DNA from 3 places in the Halobacillus naozhouensis genome. Region 1 is predicted to be linked to each of the others. Evidence: riboswitches for the same ligand, from Rfam matches in the RefSeq annotation. Region 1 holds a riboswitch; each other region holds the start of a gene.
What was found. Region 1 has a riboswitch for thiamine pyrophosphate ahead of P9989_RS20040 (YkoF family thiamine/hydroxymethylpyrimidine-binding protein). Riboswitches for the same ligand answer to the same signal wherever they lie in the genome.
Positions count from the first base shown of each region.

Region 2: it holds a riboswitch for thiamine pyrophosphate, as region 1 does, so the genes downstream of both, thiT (energy-coupled thiamine transporter ThiT) here and P9989_RS20040 (YkoF family thiamine/hydroxymethylpyrimidine-binding protein) in region 1, are expected to answer to the same signal.
Region 3: it holds a riboswitch for thiamine pyrophosphate, as region 1 does, so the genes downstream of both, P9989_RS04870 (ABC transporter substrate-binding protein) here and P9989_RS20040 (YkoF family thiamine/hydroxymethylpyrimidine-binding protein) in region 1, are expected to answer to the same signal.

Region 1 is NZ_CP121671.1:3,922,556-3,924,822, reverse strand. Features, by position in the region: gene P9989_RS20045 (DUF4037 domain-containing protein) at 129-902, shown strand; TPP riboswitch at 960-1,063, shown strand; gene P9989_RS20040 (YkoF family thiamine/hydroxymethylpyrimidine-binding protein) at 1,162-1,764, shown strand; gene P9989_RS20035 (ECF transporter S component) at 1,772-2,267, shown strand, end outside.
Region 2 is NZ_CP121671.1:1,562,156-1,564,422, forward strand. Features, by position in the region: gene P9989_RS08220 (hypothetical protein) at 1-490, shown strand, start outside; gene rpsN (30S ribosomal protein S14) at 569-838, opposite strand; TPP riboswitch at 1,007-1,107, shown strand; gene thiT (energy-coupled thiamine transporter ThiT) at 1,185-1,757, shown strand; gene P9989_RS08235 (DUF1028 domain-containing protein) at 1,882-2,267, shown strand, end outside.
Region 3 is NZ_CP121671.1:949,412-951,678, forward strand. Features, by position in the region: gene P9989_RS04870 (ABC transporter substrate-binding protein) at 1-863, opposite strand, end outside; TPP riboswitch at 985-1,096, opposite strand; gene P9989_RS04875 (CsbD family protein) at 1,264-1,446, shown strand; gene gvpA (gas vesicle structural protein GvpA) at 1,877-2,137, shown strand; gene gvpT (YtxH domain-containing protein) at 2,181-2,267, shown strand, end outside.

The DNA of each region.
Region 1 (2,267 bases):
TCTGATGAGGAAAGTCTTTTGTAAATTTACGTTTACAGGAGAAGCTAATAACTCCGCTTATGTTAGTATGTATTCATCTTTGAAAGACCCGTGGAGGGAAGTCAGCAAAAGGTGGTGGTGATTAGGTGATGAATCTAGAAGAATTGGCTAGAAAAGTGGCAAAGGTATATGAGCAAAATGCTAAGGTGGAAGCTGTTTATATTGCTGGCTCTGTTGCACGTGGCTGGGAGGATAGTTTCTCAGATATCGAGTTGAACGTCCTATGGTCTGAGGGGCCGACAGATCAAGACAGGTTATCAGTAATTGAACAGGTGAATGGAGAGCTGCTAGATTTCTATGGATTTGAAGATGATGAATGGTCCGAAACATTTAAGTTTGAGGGTGTTAAGTTCGAAATAAGCAGCTTTCTCACCGAAACAATTCGTAAGGTGATCAATCGTGTAACAAAAGAATTTGATATTAGTTTAGCTGGTCAATGTTTGATTTCATCGATTCACTACGGCGTTCCTGTAGCAGGCGCTGAATTGATGGATGGTTTCAAGGCCAAAGTCCAGGTGTACCCTGAACAATTGGGACACGTGATGATTGATGCATATTCAGATTTTGGGAATCAATGGAAGAACCGAAGGGTTTTACTAGAACGAGAAGATTGGTTGATGCTTTATTCGGTCATGACAACGATGCAGCGTCATTTGATGGGAATATTATATGGGTTAAATTGCATGTATGTCCATCACCCTGACTTCAAATGGCAGCAACAGACTTTGGATGAAATGAATATTAAACCAACCGATATTACTAAAAGAATGGAACGTGTATTTTTATCGAGCCCAGATCAAGGATTACATGAACTTGAGCAGGTAGTTCAAGAAGTTCAGGAGCTTGTCAGGGAAAAAGAATAGGCTTTACAAATTAATAACCATTGATTACGATGTAAGTGTGACAAAATTGCATAGAGCTAACAACACTAGGGGAGCTGCGTACGCGGCTGAGAGGAAACTGTTTCCGACCCTTAGAACCCGAACTAGATAATACTAGCGTGGGGAAGTGGAGTCGATCGTAGAATGGTAATGATATACACATATACATACGTTCGTAACTGCACTCCCCTGGGGTGCAGTTTTTTTATGCTTTTGCTTACTAATAAGGAGGAAGTTAAACATGAGTGAAGTTTGTGGATCCAGTAATCGAATTGCAGGAAGTTCATTTTCGATCTACCCGATGTCTGATCGTTTTGTAGAGATTATCAAGTCCTCGCTAAATGAGGTGGAAACTTCGAAAGTCTGGATGAAGACAGATGATGTGACAACGACAGTAAGAGGACGGATGATTCATGTGTTTGATGTAACAAAAGCGATATTTTTACAAGCAGCAAAAACAGGGGAACATGTAGTTTTTCAAGCAACCTATTCAATAGGATGTCCAGGTGATTCGGCCGGCGATGTGTACATGGCTGAGGATAATCTAGCGCAAAATGTTTCCACAAGCGGGTTGATCGATCAAGAGGTGGCGGCCAAATTTTCCTTATACCCTATGGGTGGCGGAAACTATATGGATGTTATTTATAGTCAGATTGAAGACATGAAGAAGCGGGGAGTTGAGGTAGGTGAGGCTCATTATTCTACGCGTTTAGATGGAGATGGAAACCGAGTGTTTAATGGGTTGGAGCAAGTATTCCAGCAGACAGATGAGCAAGGTTCTTCTCATACGGTGATGACCGTTACGATCTCTGCAAACAGTCCATCTAAAAAAGGAGGAAAATAAAATGGGACTGGAAAATTGGAAATTGAAAGAAATTGTTGTGATGTCCGTACTTTCCGTAGTATTTGCTGTTGTTTATTTAGCATTTCTGCCTGTTGGAAAGCTGCTGGCTGGACTATTTGGTCCAATTGGATATGATGTGATCTTCGGAATTTGGTTTATCGTCTCTGTCATAGCTGCCTATATTATACGGAAAAAAGGAGCAGCGTTTTTATCGGAAACGATTGCAGCAACTGTAGAAATGCTGCTCGGAAATGCAATGGGGCCGATTTTAATCCTAACAGGGATCATCCAGGGGCTTGGGGCAGAGGCTGCCTTTGCCGTAACAAGGTATAAATCATATAATCTAGCTGTATTAATGTTGGCCGGGGTTGGAGCAGCTGTGTTTAGTTTCATATGGGGGTACTTTCGTTCCGGGTATGCTGTATTTGGAACGGGGTACCTTGTTAGTATGCTTATCGTTCGGATGATAAGTGGTGCGCTCCTTTCTGGTTTGTTAGGGAAGG
Region 2 (2,267 bases), 1.9 Mb from region 1:
TGAAGATTTGACCATCTGGAAAAACGGTGGAAATGGCAGTGTACGGACAACTTGGCCTCTAGAATTCAAGCTTAAGCCTTCTGCCACCTTTGCCAGAGAAAAAACTGAAATCAATAAAGAATTCACTTTTAAAGGTGAAACATACAACATTAAGCAGGTGGAATTTTCTGCCTTAGAAACAAGAGTCGTCGTTACTGGATCTGATATTAAAATTTATACGGATGAAAGTGGAAGACAATATGAAAAGAGAAGTAAACTAGAAAAACTATTCCTTAATCCTAGAGAAACAGGTAAGGAATATGGATACAGAGCTAATAAGAAAAAAGCGGGTGTCTTTTTGAGGTCAGCTGGGAAGAAGGTTGTGCCGATCTATAGTAAGGAAGAGGTACATGATGCAGATAACTATGTAATGGTTTTTGCACCAGTGAAGGATCGGCAAAATTTGATTCTTGAGGTTGGTGAGGATATCGAAATTCCATTAATCGAATAGGACGTCGGTTTACGAAAATTCATGTGACCTTGTAGCAACAGTAAAAAACTCAGAAGCTAAAATAGGCTTCTGAGTTTTTTACCAGCTGGCTTTTTTTACGCCAGGAAGCTGGCCTTTATGGGCAAGTTCACGAAACTTAATTCTTGATAGTCCGAACTGTCTCATATACCCATGAGGTCTTCCTGTAGCGGCACAACGATTATGAAGGCGAGTAGGGGATGAATCCCTTGGCAGTTTGCGCAATGCTTCATAATTACCTTCTGCTTTTAGTTGCTTACGTACTTCTTTATATTTTTCATACGTCGCCTGACGTTTGCGTTCTTTTTGGACCATAGCTTGTTTGGCCATGACAGTTCTCCTCCCTTTAAATAGTAATAATTACGATTTACATTGTATAACTTTGTCCTTTTTTTGTCAAACAGAGAAAGGTAGCCAGTGTCCTCTGATCTTCTTAGTCATTGATAGAATCTAGAGATTGCTTTATAATAGATCCATAGCAAAAAGAGCGAAAGAATATAAGCCTTCAAGGGGAGCTTTAAGCTGAGAGTGAACAGACTTGTTCAGACCCTTCGAACCTGTCAGTTAGTACTGACGTAGGGATGGTGGCTTTTTTGATGGCGATGCAACGGGACTCCTCCATCAGGAAGCTTCCCTGTGGCATCGCTTTTTTTCTATGGAAAAAGGAGGTTGAGGGATGCGAAATAAACGTGTTTTGTTTTTAGTAGAGGTAGCGATTTTTTCGGCATTAGCCATCTTACTTGATATTATTCCATTTCTTTCGTTTAAACTTTGGGCCCAGGGAGGCTCGGTGTCGTTTGCAATGGTTCCCGTATTTATCATGGCGTTTAGGTGGGGGCTTGGCGGCGGAGTGCTGACGGGGCTGCTGCTCGGTTTCTATCAAATTTTATTTGGAGCTTATATTTTGACACCAATGCAAACGTTCCTTGATTATTTTGTAGCGTTTGGTGTGATTGGTCTCGCCGGAATTTTTGCCAGGCCGGTATGGGAAGCGGCCCGCTCGAGAAAGGTAAAGCGAATGGCTGTCTGGCTGGTGTTAGGCGCATTTATCGGCAGTCTGTTCCGCTTCTTAGGCCACTTCGCTGCAGGGATTGTTTTTTATGGAGAATTTGCTCCGCCAGGCCAGCCGGTATGGTTATATTCTCTACTTTATAATGGGGGATATATGCTGCCGGCGTTTATCGTTAGTGCGATTGTATTATGCTTGCTGTTCTCACAGCGGCCGACTTTACTGCTCAATCGCTCGTAAATCAAGAACCTATTTTTTACAGCTTCGTGCTGTGAAAATAGGTTTTTTCTTTTCTCGAGAAAAAATAGAAAGGGAAATCGTTAAAAAAGGTCGAATGAGTGTAGTAGGAAGGGAGTAGAAGACGATGAACCAATCAAACATCATTGCTACGTATTCAATTGTCGGATTTGACCCGGAAACAGAAGAACTTGGGGTTGCTGTTCAGTCGAAATTCTTAGGGGTCGGAGCCGTCGTCCCATGGGCAAAGGCCGGAGTTGGGGCAATTGCCACACAAGCTTTTGCTAATCCAGCTTATGGTCCAGAAGGACTGGAGCTATTAAGTAAAGGCTTGACCGCTCAGGAAGCCGTTGACACATTAATCGCTGGAGATGCAGGTGCTCCTGACCGACAAGTGGGGATTGTGGACGCGCAAGGAAGGGCAGCTACATTTACAGGAAACCGCTGCTATGACTGGGCTGGCGGAGTAACTGGTCAACACTATACCGCCCAAGGCAATATTCTAGTTAATGA
Region 3 (2,267 bases), 1.2 Mb from region 1:
GCATCGGCTTGATATTTAGGCGACAACCATTCTTGGCTGGCGTGAACGAGTTCCGGATCCAGGTCAGGCACGGCTTCGATTAATAGATCTGCTGCTTTGTCTGGATGATCGATGGCAAACTGATATCCTTTTGATACAGCGGCCATAAAGGCTTCAACGGTTTCTGGGTTATCGGCCATCATACTTTCACTTGTCGTTAAGATGGGAGTATAGTAATCTAGTTTTTCAGAGTAATCGGTTAAGTACATCATGTTCAATTCTTGACCCCGAAGCTCAGCCTCTACACCTGTCCAGCCATAATAAATCCAGGCGAAGTCGACGTCTCGTTTAACAGCTGTGAAAAAATCAGTATTCCCCATATTAATGATGTTAACTTTCTCAACATCTGCATTTTCCTTTTTCATTAATGAAGAGAGTACAGCTTTCTCGACAGGCGCGCCCCATCCACCGTATGTTTTACCTTCAAAGTCTTCAGGTGATGTGATGTCTTTCTCTTCAGGTGAAGCGAATCCTGAAGTGTTGTGCTGGATAATCGCTCCAATCGAGACAATCGGGATCTCTTGAATACGAGCTTCTGTCACCGTTTCCTGTGCACTAATGCCGAAGTCTGCTTTACCAGAGGCCACGAGTTGGTCTGCCCCGGCTTCCCCCGGGAGCATAATCTCAACATCTAAGCCTTGTTCTGCAAAGTACCCTTCAGCTTGAGCCACATAAAGTCCAGTATGGTTTGTGTTGGGTGTCCAATCGAGTACAAGCTTTACTTCCTGCTTTTTATCTCCGTTATGAGCCGTGTTACTTTCTTCACCACTCGAGCAGGCGGCTAATACAAGTAATGTACTAAAGAGTAATAAAAGCTTTTTCATCTGGTTTCCTCCTAAAAAAGTGATGGTATGTTAACGCCAAGTTTAATTGGAAGCAGGGATTTTAGAGCATGAAAAAAGCACCCTGGTACCATACCTAGGGTGCATATCTACTAATAAACGAAAGTTCGTTTCATATGTTTCCTACGCTGGTTTAAACCAGATCAGGTTCCAAGGGTCAGCATCTTTTACGGATACAATCTCAACCAGCTAAACTGGTCCCCCTACATTCAATCTATACATTTTTGTTAACACGTTGTCTTTTAAACTGTGCCATAGATGCAGGTAATTATCAAGGGGGGGTGAGATATATAGGGAGAATAGTTAGTTTAATAAAGTTCGTTTCAAAAAAGTTTACAGAATTCGGAATTCGTTTATACATAGGGCAAGGAGGCGATAGAAAATGAGTAAAGGAAAAGGATATTCAGATAAAGTTAAAGGAGCTGTAAGCAAAGCAAAAGGTGAAGTGAAGGACCAGGTAGGAAATGCTGCAGATAACAAGAGAATGCAAAATGAAGGGAAGAAGGATAAGTTGAAAGGGAATGCTCAGAACGCATCAGGCGCTCATAAAAACAGAGAACAGTAGTAAAACCAATGTTTCTATTGGCGATATAATACGATCTAAGGTGAAAGAAATTGGGTTTGATGCTTCTAAGGCCGAACAATTAGAAGAGGAATTAAAACCGCTCGAGCAATCGAGCGGTTATTTTAATGGGATAAGATGGCTTTTCCAGAGGGATTCGCACTTAATCATTTATCAAAACGGACTAATTATCAGAAATGTAATTCAATTGTTATGTTTGTATTATTTCTAATTCTGCACGTCTAAATAAGTTGATTCCATTGGCTTTATTATATTACAAACAACGACCTCTAAATAATAATTAAGGAAAAACATGTAAATATTCATTCTTTATGAATGAAGCCAGGTTTTAAGTATTCATAAAGGTGTTATTGTGCACTAAAGCAAATTAATGATGTCGTTTCGAGGATTAACTTTGAAAGGAGAATCAAAAATGAGTGTGCAAAAAACTGCAGATAGTTCTAGTCTCGCGGAAGTCATTGACAGAATTCTTGACAAAGGAATTGTAATAGATGCGTATGCACGAGTTTCCCTTGTAGGAATAGAAATTCTGACGGTTGAGGCCAGAGTGGTAATCGCAAGTGTGGATACATGGTTACGGTACGCCAATGCGGTTGGTTTACTGCGGGATGAAGCGCAAGAGGAAGGCATGGTGAAGCAACAAGGTGAGCGTGATACTCAATTCAGCTTCTAACCATCCAACCATATCAAGAAAAAATTGAAAGAAGGTGAGTCTAGTGGCAAATCAAGAAAACAGCGAACAGCAAACCATGCAACAGAGCGAAGAGCAGCAGACAGACCAGAATAAAAATCAGCAGGATCAT